DNA from 3 places in the Streptomyces sp. NPDC014861 genome. Region 3 is predicted to be linked to each of the others. Evidence: riboswitches for the same ligand, from Rfam matches in the RefSeq annotation. Region 3 holds a riboswitch; each other region holds the start of a gene.

Region 1 (6,884 bases), on a different contig from region 3:
CGAACGACTCCCGCATCTCCGACTACACCCCGCATACGCCTGCCGCCGGGTCCCCGGTTGACACGGGAACCCCACGATCAGAGTGATCGTGGTCACACGGCCGGACCGGCAGGACACGCGTCGCAGCGGCCGTACGGGACGGCCGCGCGATCGTCCCGATCCACGGCGTCAGCCCGGCCCGGGCGCGTCCAGGGTGAGGATCAGGAGGGAGACGTCGTCCTGGATCGCGGGGGCGAAGCGGCTCAGGTCCGCCCAGATCGCGTCGGGCAGCTCGTCCGGCCCGAGGCCGGTCATCCGGGCCAGGCGCGCGGCGAAGGGGTAGAAGGCGCCGGTCGTGTCCCGCGCCTCCAAGACGCCGTCCGACGCGAGGAGGAGCCGGTCACCGGGAAGGAGCGACATGGTCGCCGCGGTTCCGGGCGCGATGTCGGCGAGGCCCAGCCCCAGGGGCGGTCCCGGGTCGAGGTCGAGGGTGCGCACGGCGCCGCCGCGCAGCAGGACCGGCGGTGGGTGGCCGCAGGCCAGGACGCGGACCTCCCGGCCGTGCGGGGCGAAGTCCAGGAGGACGGCCGTGGCGAAGAGTTCCGCGTGCTCCGTGCGCGCCGAGTCGACCACCAGCCTGCGGTCCAGCCGTGCCGCGACCGCCTCGGCGTCCGCGTCGTCCAGGACGGCCTCGCGGAACGCCCCGAGGACGGACGCGACCGTGGCGACGGCCGACAGGCCGTGGCCCTGTACGTCGCCGAGGACCGCCCGCACCCCGTAGGGGCCGGCCCTGACGTCGAAGAAGTCGCCGCCCACCAGCGTGCCCGCCTCGGCGGCCCGGTAGAGGCTCGCGCAGCGCACGGGACCCACCCGCCGCCGCACCTCGGGGACGATGGCCCGCTGGGCCGTCTCGGCGACGGCCCGTTCCAGGTCGAGCTGCTCGTCCCTGCGCCCGCGGACGAAGGAGACGAAGACGCTCAGGGTGGCGACGAAGCCGAGGGTGACGAGGTCGGTGTTCCCCGGCCGGTCGAGGTGGAAGGCGGGCAGGGTCAGCAACGCGATCGTCGCCGCGCCGAGGAGGGCCGTGGCCAGCGGTCCGTACGCCAGGACGGCCAGCGGGGAGACGGCGCCGAGCAGGAAGCCGATGTCCACCGGGACGGAGTCGGTGAGGGACGCGATCCCCACCCCGACGAGCAGGAGCACGGGCAGGACCCGGACCCAGCGGGGCGGCGGCGCCCCGCGCAGCCAGCTCCGCCGGTACGCGCCGTTCACCGCCTTCCCCGGCTTCACCACACCACCAGGCTCCTACGCCGGTGGGCCCCGCGCATTCCACGCCTCGCGCCCCGGGGGCCGGCGGGACGTGCCGTCGACCCCCGGGGCCCGGCTTCAGGGGGTCCCCGTGATCGGTCCAGCCCTCGGGCGTCGCCACAGCGGGGCGGTCACTCACGGACGAGGAGCCGTCACGCGTGGCGACATGGGCCGGGCGGGCGGGCAGCGACGGGGGACGGCGTCCGCCCGTCGTGCCCCGGCCGCTGTCAGGCGCCCCAGCGCAGCGCGAGGGTGTCGCCGAGGTTGACGGTCGTCTCGCGGAGGGCTCCGGTGAAGGCGGAGCCGTCGGTGCTGACCTTCCAGGTGTTCGATCCGCTGTTGGCCTTGCCGTTGAGCGCGGTGATCGCACCGGTGCCCGACGCGGGGGTGACGCCGGTGACGCAGCCGGACGGGGTGGCCGCGCCCGTCGCGGCGGCGAGGACGTCCCCGAGGGTCGTGGTCGCGGCCGTGGGCGTGAAGGAGACCGCGCACACCTTGAGGTTGCCGGCGCCGTCGTCGACGGTGAGCGCGAGCTTGGTGGCGGTCCCCGGGGTGAACGCCGACTGGGCGACCCACTGGGGGGCGCCCGGGGTGACCGGCACCGGCGGGGCAGCGGTGAAGCCGCCTCCGGCGACCGCGCGCAGCGCGTCGATCGAGGAGTACGCGGAGGGAGTGGTGTCGGCGGGCTTGTACTTGAAGCCGCCCGCCGGGTTGTACTGGTTGGCGAGGAGGAAGTCGATCGGGGTCTTGGTGGCGAGGGTGGTGAACTCCGCCGACTGCGGGTTGAATCCGCAGGCGTTCAGGCCGGAGACGCCCCAGCCGTTGGAGCTGGTGTTGACGCCGTAGAGGGAGTTGAACGCGCCCGAGGAGCTGACGAGCTTGCCCTTGAGGAAGTTCTTGGCCTGAACGACGTCCGCGTCGGTGTTCGGGACGCCGGAGACGCACAGGGCGGCCATCGCGGCGCCGGTCATGTCGATGTCGCTCGCGGTGTTGATGGCGGTGGGGTTGCCCTCCACCTTCTGGTAGGTCCAGCCGCCGTCGTTGTGCTGGTTGGCGCGGAGACGGGCGACCATCGCGGCGGTCAGGGCCTGCGGGACGCGGGCGGAGCCGGCCTGGGTCTTCGCGCCGCCGAGGGCGAGAGCCGCGAAGACGGTGCCGTTGAAGTTGGCGGAGGGGCCGAAGTAGCCCGGCTCGGCGGTCTGCCAGTACGCGTAGATGTGCGCGATGAGGTTGCGCGAGGCCGAGACGCGGGCCGGGTCGATGCCGGCGGCGTAGGCGTTCAGCGCGCCGCGCTCGTAGTCGGTGACCACCGGGGTGGCGGACGGCCAGCCCGCCGTGGACAGCAGGTTGCGGTAGACGGTTCTGGCGTTCTTGGTGGTGTCGCCGCCGGGTGCCACGTCGACGACGGCGGTGCCCGCGGCGGCGAAGGCGCTGAACGCCCACTCGTTGGAGAGACCCGAGCCGGCGTACGAACCATCCGCTGCCTGGAGGGACTTGAGGTAGGCGACGCCGTTGGTCTTGGACGTCGCGATCTGCGCGGGGGTGGAGGTCGCGAAGGCGGGGAGCGTGCTGAGCGCGAAGGCGCCGAGCATCGCCGGCACCGCGAGCGCGAGACGGCGTGAGGTGCGGGGAAGGGACAAGGCGTGCTCCTGAAGTCGGCGGACGCCGGCCGCTCCGGTCGCACGCGCGCGTCGCCGTGCCGGAGCACGGCCAGGGCATGGCATGGCCGGGGACCGCCGTCCGGAACGCGTGGTACGGCTTCGAGTCGTGCGTCGCCGAATGGGCATTCGGGCTCGGGAAACGGCCCCCGCCGTCCCACACCGCTGCGCGTCAGCTCCGGCTTCGCACCGGATTCCCCCATGTGGCAGCCCAGGACGCTACCCGAACGGTGGAGGTACCGCCAGCGTCGTCCGGAGGGGCGTGCACGACGAGCGGTCGGGCCTCGCCGGTGAGACGCGGACCACCTTGACGGTGCCGACCGATCCGTGTTGCACTCCGGCTGATAAGCAATCAGCACCAGGGGAAGCCGGTCGAATTCCGGCGCTGACCCGCAACCGTAGACCCGGCTCGTCCCGGGTGAGTCGGAATGCCTGGGCTGGAACAGAGCACGAAGAACGCCGTCGCGGACTACGGCGTGGTCGTCACCGCCCCGCCACGGCGTCGCCGTCGCGAGGCCATCGCCACGTACGCACCCGCCCGGCAGAGACGAGGGGCCGCGGTGGGGACCGAACAGCAGGCGAGACGGTGGTCGGGGGCGGGACGACGCCTGGTGTCCGTCCTGACCGTCTCCTTTCTGACGCTCGGCGCGGGCCTGGCCCACTTCACGGCCGCCGCGCCGGCGAGCGCCGACCCGATCAAGAAGTGCACCCGCACCTCCGGCGCGATCGTCGCCGTCGACTTCGGCCACTGGGGCGGCCCCGTGGTGCGCGGCTGCGACGCCACCCCCACGACCGGCTACGAGCTGCTGCGGTCCGGCGGGTTCAGCACCACGGGTACGGAGCACGACGGTCCCGCGTTCATCTGCCGCATCGGCAACGGCTCGTTCGACCGGGGCAAGCAGTACCCCACTCCGGCCCAGGAGGACTGCGTCCTCACCCCGCAGGCCACCGCCTACTGGTCGTACTGGATCGCCTCACCCGGGCAGCGGAAGTGGACGTACAGCCCGCTGGGGGCCATGTCCCGCACGCTCAAGCCGGGCGACGTGGACGCCTGGGTCTTCGGCGGCACCGACATCGGCGGCACCAAGGGCCGGCCCACCTTCACCCCCGACGACGTCCGCGCGGAGGGCGGCGACCCGCCGGACCCGAGCGACCCGCCCGCCCCGAACGTGCCGCCGGGCTCGGTCGATCTGCCGGGCGCGGCCCGCTGGCTCACCGACCGGCTGACGAACGGTCAGCGGGTGGTCAACGAGGGCGACACGGTGCCGAACTACCTCGCCACCACCGAAGCGGCCTGGGCCCTGGCCGCCGCCGACGGCGAGAGCCCCGCGGCCCGCAGGGTCGCCGCCTTCCTGGCCAGGCCCGAGCACACCGACGCCTACGCCTACCCCGCCGGGAAGGACGAGGCGCCCGACGCCACCGCCGCCGCCCGCCTCGCGCTCGTCGCCGAGGCCACCGGCAGGGACCCGCGCGACTTCGGCGGCCACGATCTCCTCGGCGACCTCCTGGCGAACGTCTGCCTCAGCGGCTCGGACGCGCCGCAGCCCGTCCCCGGCTGCGCCACCACGGGCGATTTCCGTACGACGGGGCAGACCGAGGGGCAGGCCCTCGCCGTCATCGCCCTGTTGAACGGTGAGGTGACCCCGCCGGCCGAGGCGGTGACGCGGCTGGCTCAACTCCAGTGCGACGACGGCGGATTCCCGAGCTTCCTGATCCTGGACGGACAGGTCTGCGAGAGCGAGGCCGGGAGCACCGCGCTGGTGGCGCTCGCCCTCCAGCGGGCGGGCGGCCACAAGGCGGTCGTCACCAAGGCCCGCTCCTCGCTCAAGAAGGCCCAGTCCAAGACGGGCGCCTGGCCCGCCGTCTCGTACAGCGTCCCGGGCAGCGCCTACGCCACGGGCTGGGCGGCCCAGGCCCTGCGGGCCCTGGGCGACCGGGCGCACGCGGACGCGGCGGTCTCCTGGCTCTCCCGCCAGCAGCTCCCCGGCGGCGGCTTCGCCTTCGAGGAGGGCACCCCGGACCCGCTGCTCTACGCCACCACCGCGGCCCTCATCGCGGGCGCGAAGAGCGATCTGGTGACGCTGACCACGAAGGAGCCCGCGCCGCCGACCACCCCTCCGACCACTCCGCCCACCACACCCCCGACCACGACCCCTCCCACGACCGGGCCCACCACTCCCCCGGCCGGTGAGGGACCGGACCTCAAGAAGGGCTCGGCCTACCTCGCCGACCACCGGCGGCTGATCCAGGGCCGGTACTACGAGGGCAGCCCCCGCTTCGCCGACTACGGCCTGACCATCGACGGCGCGTACGCGCTCGCCGCCACCGGTCACGACAACGCCACCCTGCGCAACATCGTCGACTTCCTCGACAAGGGCGGCGAGGACGCGTCGGGTCGCGGTGTCCACGACTGGACGAAGGTCGGCACCAAGTACGCCGGCGGCGGCTTCATAGGCAAGGCGGCGGTCCTCGCCCAGTCCGTGGGCCGCGACCCCCGCGCCTTCGGCGGGAAGGACCTGATCGCCGCGCTCGCCCGGGGCGTCTGCCCGGCCGCGACCCCGGCGGAGCCCCGCAAGTGCGCCGGTGAGGGCAACTACACCTACGCCACCTCGGTCTTCTCCCAGTCCCTGGGCGTCATCGCCCAGGTCCGGGCGGGTGAGACGGCCGCCGCGGCCTCGCCGGTGGCGTACCTCAAGAGCCTCCGCGACCCGGCGACCGGCGCCTGGCCCAGCCTCATCGGCGAGCCGAGCGACATCGAGGTCGACTCGACGGCGATGGCCGCGATGGCCCTCGACCTGCTGCCCGACGCCGAGACGCAGGCGGCCGTGGACCGGGCCCTGGTGTGGCTGGCCGGGCAGCAGCTCCCCGACGGCGGCTTCACCGGCGCCTCCGGGAACTCCGTCAACTCGGCGGCGCTCGCCGTGCAGGGGTTGTCGCTGGACACCGGGAAGTACGCGGCCGAGATCGCGAAGGCCCGGAAGTTCCTGGCCTCGCAGCAGAACAAGGACGGCGGCTTCAACGTCAGCAAGGGCGGTCAGGCGGGATCCGACGTCCGGGCCTCCGCGCAGGCGGTCGGCGGGGCCACCGGCATCTCCTTCGGCACGCTGACGCGCGACCTGAGCGGCACCACCGCCGAACCGGTCCCGAGCCCGTCCGGGCCGCCCGCCTCCCCCTCGTCGACGCCCGTGATCATCACTCCGGGCGAGGACGGAGGCACCGCGAGCGGCTCCGGGACGTCCGGCACGGGAACCGGCGGAACCCAGGCGACCGGCGGCGCGAAGGGCGGCAGCCTCGCCGCCACCGGGTCCCAGGCCACCGCCCTCGCCGTCACGGCCGTCCTCCTGGTCGCCGCCGGCTGGGGCGCGACCCGCCTCGCCCGCAGGCGGCGCGAGACCGACGGCGGCCCGGCATGACCGCTCACCGCGTCCCGCGTTCCCTCACGCGTACGGGGACCGCGCAGGCGAACAAGCCCCTCAAGGGCCACTTCGCCCGTTCCCTCACGCGTGCGGGGACCGCGCTGGCGCTGACGGTGGCGGCCGTCGCCGCCGGGACGGCCCCGGCGGGGGCCGCCCCCCAGCCGATGGGGCAGTGCACCACGTCCTCCGGCGCCGTCCTCGCCGTCGACTTCAGCCACTGGGGAGGGCCGATCTACCGCTCGTGCGGGACGACCCCCACGACCGGGTACGAGCTCCTGAACCAGGGCGGCTGGCGGACCGCCGGCACGGGCCACGACGGCCCGGCCTTCATCTGCCGCATCGGCTACAGCGGTCACCAGGGAGGGAAGCAGTACCCGACGCCCCAGCAGGACGACTGCGTCCTCACCCCGCCCGCCTCCGCGTACTGGTCGTACTGGCACGCCGATCCGGGCGAGAACACCTGGGAGTACAGCCAGCTCGGCGCGATGCTCTACAAGCCCGCGCCCGGCAGCGTCGACCTGTG
Region 2 (6,884 bases), on a different contig from region 3:
CGTACCAGGCCACGGCCACCGCGGCGTTCTCCACGCGGAGAATGGGGATGACTTCCTCGTGCATGGCGGCATCCTCGCAGACCCCACTGACAGACCCCGCCGACCGAACCCACCGAACCCACAGGCCGACCCCGACGACCGACCCGATGACCGACCCGACCGGCGGACCACCCCGGGACCGCCACGTCCGAAAACCGCCGGCCCCGGGTGAAGATCCGTCCCCCTCGCCCGGCTCCCGGCCCCCGGCTCCCGGCTCCCGGCCTCCGGCTCCCCGGCCCCGCCGGCCGCTCCGACTCGCCCCAAGACCGGGGCGACCGCCCCCGACGCCGGGGCGGAGCGCTCCGGCCGGATCGTCATCTAAAATTTGACGCGGCTGCGGGGCCGCGGCCTGCCGCTTCGAGCGGCGGGCGCGGTACGGCCGGCCCATCGGGACCGCACGGCGTCGATCACGGAATGACCTTGATCACGTCTCCCCGGGGAATCGCCTGACCACCGGCGCGCGTCCGAGTGGTACGGGAGGCCCAGCTCCCCGTCCACGTACAGAAGACCCCCAGGGAGAAGTGAGGTATGCCGGTGATCTGCGTCGGAGGCATGATCGGGATCGGCAAGACGAGTGTGGCCGAGCTGCTCGCCAGGGAGCTGGGCACCGAGGTCTTCTACGAGAGCGTGGACGACAACCCGATCCTGCCGCTCTTCTACTCGGCGAGCCCCGAGGAGATCCAGGCGAAGCGCTACCCCTTCCTCCTCCAGCTGTACTTCCTCCAGACCCGGTTCGCCGCGATCAAGGAGGCGTACAAGCAGGACGACAGCGTCCTCGACCGGTCGATCTACGAGGACTGGTACTTCGCCAAGGTCAACCACGACCTGGGCCGGATCAGCTCCCTGGAGATGCAGGTCTACGAGGGACTGCTCGACGAGATGATGCGCGAGATCGAGGGGCTGCCTTACCGCAAGGCGCCCGACCTCATGGTCTATCTGAAGGCGGACTTCGAGACGGTCCTGCACCGCATCGGACTGCGGGGGCGCGACTTCGAGCAGGACGAGGGCCTGGTCGAGTACTACCGCACGCTCTGGTCCGGGTACGACGACTGGGTGCACCGGCACTACTCCGCCAGCGACGTCCTCGTCGTCGACATGAACAACACCGATGTCGTGAACAACCCCGAGGACGCCGCCCGCGTGGCCCAGGAGGTCAAGAACGCCCTGGCGGAGGTCGCGCACCGCGTCTGACCTGCGCGGGACCCCGGGCGGCGGCAAGATCCCCTGTGATAGCTTGCCCGGGCCAGTCGCACCTCTGTACGTATCGAGGCGGTACGTGCACGGGTCAGGGAATCCGGTGGGAATCCGGAGCTGACGCGCAGCGGTGAGGGTGACGGGCGGGACAACGGCCACTGGGCCCCTCGGGGCCCGGGAAGGCGTCCCGTCCGGACGATCCCGAGTCCGAAGACCTGCTGGCGCCCCGGAGGGCGCACCGCCGTCCGGGGAGCTCCGTACGACAGGCTCCGCGCATGAGCCGTGACGCAGAGGACTCCCGCCGTGCCCTTCGCACACCCCGTCCGCTCCGCCGTGCTGTTCGTGGCCGGTGCCGTTCTCGTCGCCGGCTGCGGCGCGGGCGACCCGGCCTCCGGGCCCTCGGGGAAGGGCCGGGACACCGGCCGGGGTTCCGGCGCGGCCGCCGGCCCCGTCGGTCTCGACAACTGCGGGCAGCGGGTCGAGGTGGCCGAGCCGCCCCGCCGGGCCGTGGCCCTCGACCAGGGATCGGCCGAGATCCTGCTCTCGCTCGGGCTGGCCGACCGCATGGTGGGCACGGCCACCTGGACGGACCCGGTCCTCAAGGGGCTGGAGCAGGCGAACGCCCGGGTCCCCCGGCTCGCCGAGCGGTATCCGTCGTTCGAGAAGGTGCTCGATGCCGAGCCCGACTTCGTCAGCGCCTCGTTCCTCTACACGCTGGGCAAGGGTGGAGTCGCGCCCCGTGAGCGGTTCGCGAAGCTCGGCGTGCCCACCTACCTCTCCCCCTCCGACTGCGTCGGCAAGGACAACAGCGGCGACGGCGACGGCGTGCGGACCGCGCCGCTGACCATGGACACCGTGTACGGCGAGGTCCGCGACCTGGCCAGGATCTTCGGGGTGCCGGAGCGCGGCGAGAAGCTGGTCGGCGAGCTCAGCGCCCGGGTCGCGAAGGCGAAGGCCGGCGCCGACTTCGGCGGCGCCTCCGTCCTCTACTGGTTCTCCGACTCCCAGGGCCCCTACATGGCGGGCTGCTGCGGCGCGCCGGGCATCGTGAGCGGGGTGCTCGGGGTGAAGAACGTCTTCGACGACACGAAGGAGGAGTGGCCGCAGATCAACTGGGAGACCGTCGCCGACCGCGACCCCGACGTGCTGGTGATCGCCGACCTGACCCGCAAGGCCCAGTCCGCCGAGAGCGCCGCGAAGAAGATCGAGTTCCTGGAGTCGCACCCCGTCACGCGGAACATGACGGCGGTGCGCGAGAAGCGGTACGTCACCCTCAGCGGCCAGGCCATGAACCCCACGATCCGTACCGTCGAAGGCATCGAACAGCTGGCCGCCGCGCTGCGGACGCACGGGCTCGCGAAGTGATCCGGCCGGGTCCGGCCGCCGGTCCCGCCGAGGCGGGCGTGGCCGGGGGCCGGCGCCGTGCCGCGGTCGGCACGGCGGTCGCGGGGACGGCCGGGGTCCTCCTCCTGTGCGTCTCCGTGGCGCTCGCCGTCACCATCGGTCCGGCCGACATCCGCGTCGCGGACGCCTGGACCGTGATCGTGTCGCACCTCGGCGGCGAGGCGTCCGCGCTGAGCCCCCTCCGGGAGGGCATCGTCTGGGAACTGCGGCTGCCGCGCACCCTCCTCGCCGCCGCGTGCGGCGCCGGGCTCGCGGTCTGCGGCGCGGTGATGCAGTCGCTGCTGCGCAACCCGCTCGCCGACCCCTTCGTGCTGGGCGTCTCCTCGGGCGCGTCGACCGGGGCGGTCTCCGTCGTCGTCCTCGGCGTGGGCGGGGGTGCGCTGTCCGTCGCGGGAGGGGCGTTCCTGGGCGCGCTCGGTTCGTTCGGCCTCGTCCTGCTGCTCAGCCACACGCTGGGCGGTTCGACGGACCGCGTCGTGCTGGCGGGCGTGGCCGCGATGCAGCTCTTCTCCGCGCTGACCTCGTTCGTGGTGATGACCGCCGCCGACGCCGAGACCACCCGGGGCATCCTCTTCTGGCTGCTCGGCTCGCTCGGCGGGGCGGACTGGTCCGACGTCGGCGTGTGCGCCGCCGTCCTGGCCGTCGCGCTGCTGGTGTGCGGCGGCTACGCCCGTACGCTGGACGCCTTCGCGTTCGGGGAGGACGCGGCGGCGACGCTGGGCGTGGCCGTGGCGCGCACGCGGCTGGTGCTGCTGTCGGTCACCGCGCTGCTCACCGCCGTCCTCGTCGCCGCGGCCGGCGCGATCGGCTTCGTCGGCCTGGTCCTGCCGCACGCGGTGCGCGCCCTCGCCGGCCCCGGTCACGCCAGGCTGCTGCCGCTGACCGCGCTCGCCGGGGCCGTCTTCCTGGTGTGGGCGGACACCCTCGCCCGCACGGTCCTCGACCCGCAGGAGGTCCCGGTCGGCGTGGTGACGTCGCTCGTGGGCGTCCCCGCCTTCGTCCTCGTCCTGTACCGCACCAGGAGCCCCCGATGACCGGCACGTCGACGTCGGTCCACGGCGGTACGGGGCTCCGCGCCGCCCGGGTCTCGCGGACGGCCGGCGGGGCACTGGTGCTGGACGGGGTGAGCATCGCGCCGCGTCCGGGCACGCTGACCGGGCTGCTGGGGCCGAACGGCTCGGGGAAGTCCACGCTGCTGCGCGTCCTGGCGGGCGTCCTCGCGCCGGAGACGGGGGTCGTGACCCTGGACGGCGAACGGCTGGGCGCGGTCCCACGCCGTGCGCTCGCCCGGCGGGTCGCCGTCGTCGAGCAGCACGCCGACACCCAGGTGGACCTCACCGTGGCGGACGCCGTACGCCTCGGCCGCGTCCCGCACCGCCGGGCGTGGTCGCCCCCGACGCCCGCCGACGAGGAGGCCGTCCGGTCCGCGCTCGCCCGCACCGGCCTCACCGATCGCGCGCACCGCGCCTGGCGCACCCTCTCCGGCGGCGAGCGCCAGCGCGTCCAGCTCGCCCGCGCCCTCGCCCAGGAGCCGCGCGAACTGCTGCTCGACGAGCCGACCAACCACCTCGACGTCCACCACCAGCTCGCCCTGATGGCCCTCGTCTCGGATCTGCGCCTCACCTGCGTCATGGCCCTGCACGACCTCAACCTCGCGGCGATGTACTGCGATCACGTGGTCGTGCTCCACGAGGGCCGCGTCGCGGCGGCCGGTCCGGTGGACGAGGTCCTCACCGCGGAGCTCGTCTCCGAGGTCTACGGCGTCCGCGCCGCGGTGACCCACCCGGACCCGGACGGCCGCCCGCACATCCGCTTCGTCCGCTGACCGCTCCCTCCGCGGGCGGCCCTCAGGCGGAGGACGCGGGCGCCGGCCGGTCCGCTCCGTGCTGCTCGCGGACGGCGATGCGGGCGAGCTTCGTCAGCATCATGCCGTTGCGGATGGAGACGAGGTAGTCGACGGGGAGGCCGTGCATGCGGGTGCCGGGGCCGCGCAGGGGATGCCATTCGAGCAGGAAGAGGGTGTTCCCGCCCCAGGGGACGAGGTGCATGGCGATGCGGGCCGCGCCGAACGGGTCCGCCTTCGCCTCCAGTTCGAGCCGGCGCCCGGGCTCGCAGATGCGGACCACGCACGTGTCGTCCAGCGTGACGGGACCGACGCCCACCCTGACCTGGAGCCGGGCGCCCACCTCGGGCCAGTGCGGGTCGGCGGCGATGACCCGCTGCGTGCCCGAGACCCATTCGCCGTAGCGCCCGCCGTCGGACAGCAGGCTCCACACCTTGGACGGCGGGCTCAGGATCAAACGGCGATTCCGGGACACTGCGACCGCCTTCTCTCTTCCGTCGGGAACGACGTCCTCGGGCTCGGCCGACGCTATCCGCACCGCGCCGTCCCGGCACGCACGGCGGGCCGTGTGTCGTACGACGGGTGCCCTGCGGGATCGGCGCCCCGTGCGTCCGGGCCTCGATCCGGGCGGCGCCCCGCCGTACCGCTTCCTCCGGCTCCCGCGCGAGGCTCGCGCGGGCAGCGGGACCCGCGGCTCCCGGACAGGTGGCATATGCGGCCCCTCCCGGGTGCTTGTCGGGGGCGGGCGGGGCCACGACGATGTGCGCCGGGAAGCCGTACGTCCTCGATGGGGAGGCCGAGTTGAGCGAGGCGACGTCGACACGGAGGAGCGGGCCGCGGGAGTCGGGACCGGAGCGGCGGCCGGGAGCGCGGGCGGCGGTGCGGGAGCTGGTCGCGGAGTCGTGGCGAAGGTCGGAGCGCGCCCGGGTGAGCCGGGACGGGGCGGCGCCGACGGAGCTGGAGGAGGCGGAGGTGACCGCGTACCGGGAGGGGCATCCGCTGGCCGTCGTCATGCCGGTCATCCGGGAACTGCTCGGCGCGGACGCGCTGGACGGCGGGCACGTCCTCGCGGTGTGCGACGCGGGCGGGCGGCTGCTCTGGGTCGAGGGGGACCCCGCGACGCTGCGGCAGGCGCGGCGGATGAACTTCGTGGCCGGGGCCGGCTGGGCCGAGGCCGCCGCCGGGACGAACGCGCCGGGCACCGCCCTCGCCGTCGGCCGCCCGGTGCAGGTGGTGTCCGCGGAGCACTTCCGGCCGCCGGTACGGGACTGGACGTGCGCGGCGGCGCCGCTGCACGATCCGCGCAGCGGCCGGCTCCTCGGCGCCGTCGACCTCACCGGCGGCGAGCGGCTCGCCCACCCGCACAGCCTCGGCCTGGTACGGGCCGTGGCCCGGGCGGCGGAGACCCAGCTGGCGCTCCTCGCCCCTCCCCCGGCGCCGGACCGCCCCCGGCTGACCGCGCTCGGCCGGGACGAGGCGCTGCTCACGGTGGACGGACGGCGGCTGCGGCTGAGCCGACGGCACAGCGAGATCATGGTGGTGCTCGCGCACCGCACGGAGGGGGTGACGGGGGAACAACTGCTGACCCTCCTCTACGAGGACGAGTCGGTCACACCGGTGACGCTGCGCGCGGAGCTGTCCCGGCTGCGGGCCCTGCTCGGCCCGGAGCTGCTGCGCTCGCGCCCGTACCGCCTCGCCGTCGCGGTGGACGCGGACTTCACGGCGGTGGACCGACGGCTCGCCTCGGGGGCGGTGGCGGTCGCCGCCGGGGAGTACGCGGGCCCGCTGCTGCCGGGATCGGCCGCGCCCGGGGTGGTACGCCTGCGGGACCGGCTGGCGGACCGGCTGCGGGCGGCTCTGGTGGCGCGGGCGGATCCGCGGCTGCTGGCGGACTGGGCGTACAGCGCGTGGGGCGAGGAGGACGTGGAGGTGTGGCGGGCGCTGTGCGCGGCCGTGCCGGCGGCGCAGCTGGCTCCGGTACGCGCCCGGCTCGACGCCCTGGAGGAGGAACTGTCCTCCGGTGCAACGGGGTTGCAACGTCCGCTCGCGCACACTCGGCGGTGAGGAGAGCGCTCCGGCCGGGACGGCGGGCGCGCCTGCTCACGGCCCGGTCGTCCGCGTGCCCCGCTCACGGTGGCCCGGCGGCCAGGACCCGGATCCGTCCGACCCGCAGGGAGGTCTGCCCATGACCCGCTACGCCTCGCCCGGCACCGAGGGCGCGCTGATGGCGTACCAGCCGCGCTACGACCACTGGATCGGCGGCGAGTACGTCGCCCCGGCCGACGGCCGGTACTTCGAGAACCCGAGCCCGGTCGACGGCAAGCCGTTCACCGAGGTCGCGCGGGGCTCGGCCGAGGACGTCGAGCGCGCCCTGGACGCGGCGCACGCGGCCGCGCCGGCGTGG
Region 3 (6,884 bases):
AGGGCGGCCAGGGTCTCCGGGTCCGGCTTCTCCCACATGCCGCGCGACTCGGCCTCCAGGAGGCGTTCCGCGATGCCGTGCAGGGCCCAGGGGTTGGCCTCCTTCAGGAAGGCCTGGTTCGTCTCGTCGAGGACGTACTCCTGGGTGAGCCTGTCGTACATCCAGTCGGCGACGACGCCGGTCGTGGCGTCGTAGCCGAAGAGGTAGTCGACGGTCGCGGCCAGCTCGAAGGCGCCCTTGTAGCCGTGGCGGCGCATCGCCTCGATCCAGCGCGGGTTGACCACCCGGGCGCGGAAGACCCGGGAGGTCTCCTCCACCAGGGTCCGGGTGCGGACGGTCTCCGGGCGGGTCGAGTCGCCGATGTACGCCTCGGGGGCGGTGCCGCGCAGCGCGCGGACGGTCGCGACCATGCCGCCGTGGTACTGGAAGTAGTCGTCCGAGTCGGCGATGTCGTGCTCGCGGGTGTCGGTGTTCTTCGCCGCCACCGCGATCCGCTTGTACGCGGTCTCCATCTCGTCGCGCGCCGGGCGGCCCTCGAGCCCCCGGCCGTAGGCGTACCCGCCCCACACCGTGTAGACCTCGGCGAGGTCGGCGTCGGTGCGCCAGTCCCGCGAGTCGATCAGCTGGAGGATGCCGGCGCCGTAGGTGCCGGGCCGGGAGCCGAAGATGCGGGTGGTGGCCCGGCGTTCGTCGCCGTGCTCGGCGAGGTCGGCCTGGGCGTGGGCGTGGACGTGGTTGGACTCGGCGGGCTCGTCGAGGCCCGCGACCAGCCGGACGGCGTCGTCGAGGAGGCCGATGACGTGCGGGAAGGCGTCCCGGAAGAAGCCGGAGATGCGCAGGGTGACGTCGATGCGCGGGCGGCCCAGCTCCTCCAGGGGGATGGGCTCCAGGCCGTTGACGCGGCGGGACGCCTCGTCCCACAGCGGGCGGACGCCGAGCAGGGCCAGCGCCTCGGCGACGTCGTCGCCGGCGGTGCGCATGGCGCTGGTGCCCCACAGGGAGAGGCCGACCGAGGTGGGCCACTCGCCGTTGTCGGTGCGGTACCGCTCCAGGAGGGAGTCGGCGAGCGCCTGGCCGGTCTCCCAGGCGAGCCGGGACGGCACGGCCTTCGGGTCGACGGAGTAGAAGTTCCGGCCGGTCGGCAGCACGTTGACCAGGCCGCGCAGCGGGGAGCCGGACGGGCCGGCCGGGACGAAGCCGCCGTTCAGGGCGTGCACGGCGTGGCCCAGTTCGTCGGTGGTGGCGGCGAGGCGCGGCACGACCTGCTCACAGGCGAAGCGCAGCACGTCCCGGACCTCCTGGCCGTACGCGGCGGCGACCTCCGCGACCGCGTCCGCCGACCAGCCGGCGGCCTCCATCGCCTCGACCAGCGCGCGGGCCTTGGCCTCCGCCTCGTCGGCGCCGGTGCGGGTCGCGGCGGACTCGTCCAGGCCGAGGGCCTCGCGCAGACCGGGCAGGGCCTGCGTGCCGCCCCAGATCTGGCGGGCGCGGAGGATGGAGAGGACCAGGTTGACCCGGGCCTCGCCCTCCGGGGCGCCGCCGAGGACGTGCAGGCCGTCGCGGATCTGGGCGTCCTTGACCTCGCACAGCCAGCCGTCGACGTGCAGCAGGAAGTCGTCGAAGCCGTCGTCGTCGGGCCGCTCCGCCATGCCGAGGTCGTGGTCGAGCTTGGCGGCCTGGATCAGGGTCCAGATCTGGGCGCGGATCGCGGGCAGCTTCGCCGGGTCCATGGAGGAGATCTGCGCGTACTCGTCGAGCAGCTGCTCCAGGCGCGCGATGTCGCCGTACGAGTCGGCGCGGGCCATCGGCGGGACGAGGTGGTCGACGAGGGTGGCGTGGACGCGCCGCTTGGCCTGGGTGCCCTCGCCCGGGTCGTTGACGAGGAAGGGGTAGACGAGCGGCAGGTCGCCGAGGGCCGCGTCGGGGCCGCAGGCGGCGGAGAGGCCGGCGTTCTTGCCGGGCAGCCACTCCAGGTTGCCGTGCTTGCCGAGGTGGACCATGGCGTCGGCGCCGAAGCCGCCGTCCTCGGCGCGGGCCGCGATCCAGCGGTAGGCGGCGAGGTAGTGGTGCGACGGCGGGAGGTCCGGGTCGTGGTAGATCGCGATCGGGTTCTCGCCGAAGCCGCGCGGCGGCTGGATGAGGACGAGCAGGTTCCCGCGGCGCAGGGCGGCGAGGACGATGTCGCCCTCCGGGTTACGGGAGCGGTCGAGGAACATCTCGCCGGGGGCCGGGCCCCAGTGCTCCTCGACCTGCTCGCGCAGCTCGGCCGGGAGTTCGGCGTACCAGCGCCGGTAGTCCGCGGCCGGGATGCGGACCGGGTTCCTCGCCAGCTGCTCCTCGGTGAGCCACTCCTGGTCGTGGCCGCCGGCCTCGATCAGGGCGTAGATCAGCTCGTCGCCGTCGCCGGAGACGAGGCCGGGCAGGTCGGCCTCGGGGCCGAAGTCGTACCCCTCGGCGATCAGCCGGCGCAGCAGGGCGACGGCGGAGGCGGGGGTGTCGAGGCCGACGGCGTTGCCGATGCGGGAGTGCTTGGTGGGGTACGCGGAGAGGACGAGCGCCAGCTTCTTCTCGGCGTTCGGGATGTGCCGCAGGCGGGCGTGGCGGACGGCGATGCCGGCCACGCGGGCGGCCCGCTCGGCGTCGGCGACGTAGGCGGGCAGGCCGTCGGCGTCGATCTCCTTGAAGGAGAAGGGGACGGTGATGAGGCGGCCGTCGAACTCGGGGACGGCGACCTGGCTGGCCGAGTCCAGCGGCGACAGGCCCTCGTCGTTCTCCTCCCAGGCGGCGCGGGAGCCGGTGAGGCAGAGCGCCTGGAGCACCGGCACGTCGAGCGAGGCGAGCGCGCCCGCGTCCCAGGCCTCCTCGTCGCCGCCGGCCTGGGCGGCGGCCGGCTTGGTGCCGCCGGCGGCGAGGACGGTGGTGACGACGGCGTCGGCACCGCGCAGGACGGCGAGCAGCTCCTCCTCGGGGGCGCGCAGGGAGGCCACGTACAGCGGGAGGGGGCGGGCCCCGGCGTCCTCTATCGCGTCGCAGAGGGCGCCGACGAAGGCGGTGTTGCCGCTCATGTGGTGGGCGCGGTAGTAGAGCACGGCGATCGTCGGGCCGGGCGCGTCCTTCGCGGCGCGCTCCAGCGGGCCCCAGGTGGGGGCGGCGGCCGGGGACTCGAAGCCGTGGCCGGTGAGGAGCACGGTGTCGGAGAGGAAGCGGGCCAGCTGCTCCAGATTGGCGGGGCCGCCGTGGGCGAGGTAGGCGTGCGCCTCGGTGGCGACGCCGATCGGCACGGTGGAGGCGGCCATCAGCTGGGCGTCGGGGGCCTGTTCGCCGCTGAGGACGACGACCGGCTTTCCGGTGGCGAGGACGGCGTCGAGGCCCTCCTGCCAGGAGCGGACGCCGCCGAGGAGGCGGACGACGACGAGCTCGGCGCCGTCGAGGAGACCGGGGAGGTCGCCGAGCGGGAGCCGGGAGGGGTTGGCGAAGCGGTACGCGACCGGGCCCTCGGGCGCGGCGGCGTTCGCCGCTCGGGCGCTGAGCAGGTCGGTGTCGGAGTGCGACAGCAGCAGGAGCATGGCGAGCTCAGGCCTTCCTCGGGGTTGTCCGCGCCCCGGGTGGTCGTATGGACGGCGGGGGAGTTCCTGACTCACCCGGGCCGTCGCCGGCTCGGGCTCACAGTGGCGGGACCGCGCCGGATTCTCACCGGGCTTCCTCCCCGGGGTCCTGGGACCCCATGCCGCTCTGCATAGTAGATCGTGAGGTCGGCGGGCCGGAGAGGGCCGGGGAGTCGGCCGGATCACACTCGGTGGCCGCCCGGTTTCCCGTGGGTATGCTCGCCGCCATGCCGCCGACCCCGCCCAGCCCGCCCGAAGCGGGCGAACCTCGCATACGGGACCGAGGCGACGCGTGCCCGGGGGCGCTCCGGCTGCACGCCGCCGCCGACGGTTTCCTCGCCCGACTCCGACTCCCCGCAGGACGTTTGACGAGGCATCAGCTCTCGATCCTGGCCGACGCGGCCGAGGAGCTCGGCGACGGCAGCCTCTCCGTCACCTCGCGCGGCAACGCCGAGCTGCGCGGGCTGGCCGAGGGCTGCGGCGGCCGGCTCGCCGCGCTCCTCGACGACGCGGGACTGCTGCCCTCCCCCACCCACGAGCGGGTCCGGAACATCGTCGCCTCCCCGGCCTCGGGACTCGACGGACTCGGCCACGCCGACGTGCAGTTGTGGGCCCGGGACCTGGACGCGGCGCTCTGCGCGGAGCCCCGCGCGGCGGCCCTCTCCGGCCGCTTCCTCCTCGTCCTCGACGACGGACGCGGCGACGTCACCGGCCTCGGCGGCGATGTGACCTTGGTCGCAGGCCCGGGCGGCGCCGCGCTCCTCGCGGCCGGCTCCCGCGCCTTCCGGCTGACCGCCGCCGACGCCGTGCCCGCCGCGCTCGCCTGCGCCCTCGCCTTCCTCGACGCCGCCGAAGCGGCCGGCACCGGCGCGTGGCGCCCGCGCGAGCTCCCGCCCGGGCACCTCCCGGACTGGGCCGGCGCCCTGGCCCGCGCGGGGATCACCGCGGAGCCCGTACCCCTCTTCGTTCCCCCGTCGGCGCCGCCGCCCGCCCCCGGCCCGCTCGGTGACCGCGCCCTGCACGTCCTCGCCCCCCTCGGCCGGCTGACCGCCGACGCACTGCGGGCGCTCGGCGAGGGCGCGGACGAGGTGCGGCTCACCCCGTGGCGCGGCGTCGTCGTGGTCCTGGCCGCCCCGGAGGCGGGATCCGGCCGGCTCGCCGCGCTCGCCGCCCTCGGCCTGATCACCGACCCCGCCGACCCGGGCACCGGCGTCACCGCCTGCACCGGGACGCCCGGCTGCGCCAAGTCCCTCGCCGACGTGCGGGCGGACGCGGCGCGCGCGCCCGGCGGGCCGCTGCCCGTGCACTACTCCGGCTGCGAGCGCCGCTGCGGACACCCGCACGGCCCGCGGATCGAGGTCACGGCCCGGGACTCCGACACCTATCTGCTGGACGGCGCGCCCGTCCCCCGTACCGCCCTGGCCCAGGCCGTCGCGGCGGCCCGTACCCGATCGATGGAGAGCTGAGGATGTACGAGTACGAGAAAGACGGCGCCGAGATCTACCGCCGTTCCTTCGCCACGATCCGCGCCGAGGCGGACCTCGCCGCCCTGCCCGCCGACGTCGCCACGGTCGTCGTCCGCATGATCCACGCCTGCGGCATGACCGACCTCGTCCGGGACATCGCGTACTCCCCCGCGGTCGTCTCCCGCGCCCGCGCCGCCCTCCAGGCCGGCGCCCCCATCCTCTGCGACGCCCAGATGGTCGCCTCCGGCGTCACCCGCAAGCGGCTGCCCGCCGACAACGAGGTGCTCTGCGCGCTCTCCGACCCGGCCGTCCCCGCGCTCGCCGCCGAGCTGGGCACCACCCGCTCCGCCGCCGCCCTCGAACTCTGGCGGGACCGCCTCGAAGGCTCCGTCGTCGCCATCGGCAACGCCCCCACCGCCCTCTTCCACCTCCTGGAGATGATCGCGAAGGGCGCGCCGAAGCCCGCCGCCGTCATCGGCATCCCCGTCGGCTTCATCGGCGCCGCCGAGTCCAAGGACGCCCTCGCCGCCAACGACCTCGGCCTCGACCACCTCGTGGTCCGCGGCCGGCGCGGCGGCAGCGCCATCACCGCCGCCGCCCTCAACGCCCTCGCGCACGAACCGGAGATCCAGCAGTGACCGATGTGAAGGGCCAGGGGAAGGACCACGTGAAGGGCAAGCTGTACGGGGTCGGCCTCGGCCCCGGCGACCCGGACCTCCTCACCCTCGCCGCCGTGAAGGCCATCGCCGGGGCAGACGTCGTCGCCTACCACTCGGCCCGGCACGGGCGCTCGATAGCGCGCTCCATCGCCGCGCCCCACCTGCGCGAGGACCACGTCGAGGAGCGGCTGATGTACCCGCTCACCGTCGAGACCACCGACCACCCCGGCGGCTACCGGGGCGCCCTCGACGACTTCTACGAGGAGGCCGCGGCCCGGCTCGCCGCCCACCTCGACGCGGGCCGCACGGTCGCCGTCCTCGCCGAGGGCGACCCGCTCTTCTACGGCTCCTACCAGCACATGCACAAGCGGCTCGCGCACCGCTACGACACCACCGTCATCCCCGGCGTCACCTCCGTCAGCGCCGCCGCCGCCCGCCTCGGCGAGCCGCTGTGCGAAGCCGAGGAGGTCCTGACGATCGTCCCCGGCACCCTCCCCGAGGACGAGCTGACGGCCCGGCTCGCCGGCACCGACTCGGCCGTCGTCATGAAGCTCGGCCGCACCTTCCCCGCCGTGCGGCGCGCCCTGGAGCGGGCGGGCCGGCTGGACGACGCCCGGTACGTGGAGCGGGCCTTCATGGCGGGCGAGCGGACCGAGCGCCTCGCCGACGTCGCCCCGGAGTCCGTCCCCTACTTCTCCGTCGCCGTCCTCCCCTCCCGTATCGACCGCGAGAACCCGGTCCGCGAGCGGGGCGAGGTCACCGTCGTCGGCACCGGACCGGCCGGCGCGCCCTGGCTGACCCCCGAGTCGCGCGGCGCGCTCGTCAACGCCGACGTGCTCGTCGGCTACACCACCTACCTCGACCGGGTCCCGGTGCTCCGCCCCGGCCAGATCCGGCACGGCTCCGACAACAAGGTCGAGTCCGAGCGGGCCGAGTTCGCCCTCGACCTGGCCCGGCGCGGCCACAAGGTCGCGGTCGTCTCCGGCGGCGACCCGGGCGTCTTCGCCATGGCCACCGCCGTCCTGGAGGTCGCCTGCGAGCCGCAGTACGCGGACGTCTCCGTACGGGTCCTCCCCGGGGTGACCGCCGCCAACGCCGCCGCCGCGGCGGCCGGCGCGCCCCTCGGCCACGACTACGCGACGATCTCGCTCTCC

What was found. A riboswitch is a leader RNA that binds a small molecule or an ion and turns the genes downstream of it on or off. The one in region 3 is predicted to bind cobalamin.
Region 1: linked by a shared signal. The riboswitch ahead of ACF1BN_RS08265 (hypothetical protein) and the one ahead of cobN (cobaltochelatase subunit CobN) in region 3 are both predicted to bind cobalamin.
Region 2: linked by a shared signal. The riboswitch ahead of ACF1BN_RS08905 (ABC transporter substrate-binding protein) and the one ahead of cobN (cobaltochelatase subunit CobN) in region 3 are both predicted to bind cobalamin.

What each region holds. Positions count from the first base shown of each region.
Region 1 covers NZ_JBIBWV010000003.1:355,079-361,962, reverse strand. Annotated here, with positions in the region: gene ACF1BN_RS08270 (PP2C family protein-serine/threonine phosphatase) at 169-1,272, opposite strand; gene ACF1BN_RS08265 (hypothetical protein) at 1,515-2,879, opposite strand; cobalamin riboswitch at 3,048-3,187, opposite strand; cobalamin riboswitch at 3,268-3,401, shown strand; gene ACF1BN_RS08260 (prenyltransferase/squalene oxidase repeat-containing protein) at 3,506-6,358, shown strand; gene ACF1BN_RS08255 (hypothetical protein) at 6,355-6,884, shown strand, end outside.
Region 2 covers NZ_JBIBWV010000003.1:512,658-519,541, reverse strand. Annotated here, with positions in the region: gene ACF1BN_RS08915 (glyoxalase superfamily protein) at 1-64, opposite strand, end outside; gene ACF1BN_RS08910 (deoxynucleoside kinase) at 568-1,230, shown strand; cobalamin riboswitch at 1,327-1,450, shown strand; gene ACF1BN_RS08905 (ABC transporter substrate-binding protein) at 1,537-2,598, shown strand; gene ACF1BN_RS08900 (FecCD family ABC transporter permease) at 2,595-3,671, shown strand; gene ACF1BN_RS08895 (ABC transporter ATP-binding protein) at 3,668-4,462, shown strand; gene ACF1BN_RS08890 (SRPBCC family protein) at 4,485-4,955, opposite strand; gene ACF1BN_RS08885 (GAF domain-containing protein) at 5,240-6,544, shown strand; gene ACF1BN_RS08880 (aldehyde dehydrogenase family protein) at 6,666-6,884, shown strand, end outside.
Region 3 covers NZ_JBIBWV010000012.1:174,971-181,854, forward strand. Annotated here, with positions in the region: gene cobN (cobaltochelatase subunit CobN) at 1-3,566, opposite strand, end outside; cobalamin riboswitch at 3,606-3,741, opposite strand; gene ACF1BN_RS23805 (cobalamin biosynthesis protein CobG) at 3,821-5,071, shown strand; gene ACF1BN_RS23810 (precorrin-8X methylmutase) at 5,074-5,709, shown strand; gene ACF1BN_RS23815 (precorrin-2 C(20)-methyltransferase) at 5,739-6,884, shown strand, end outside.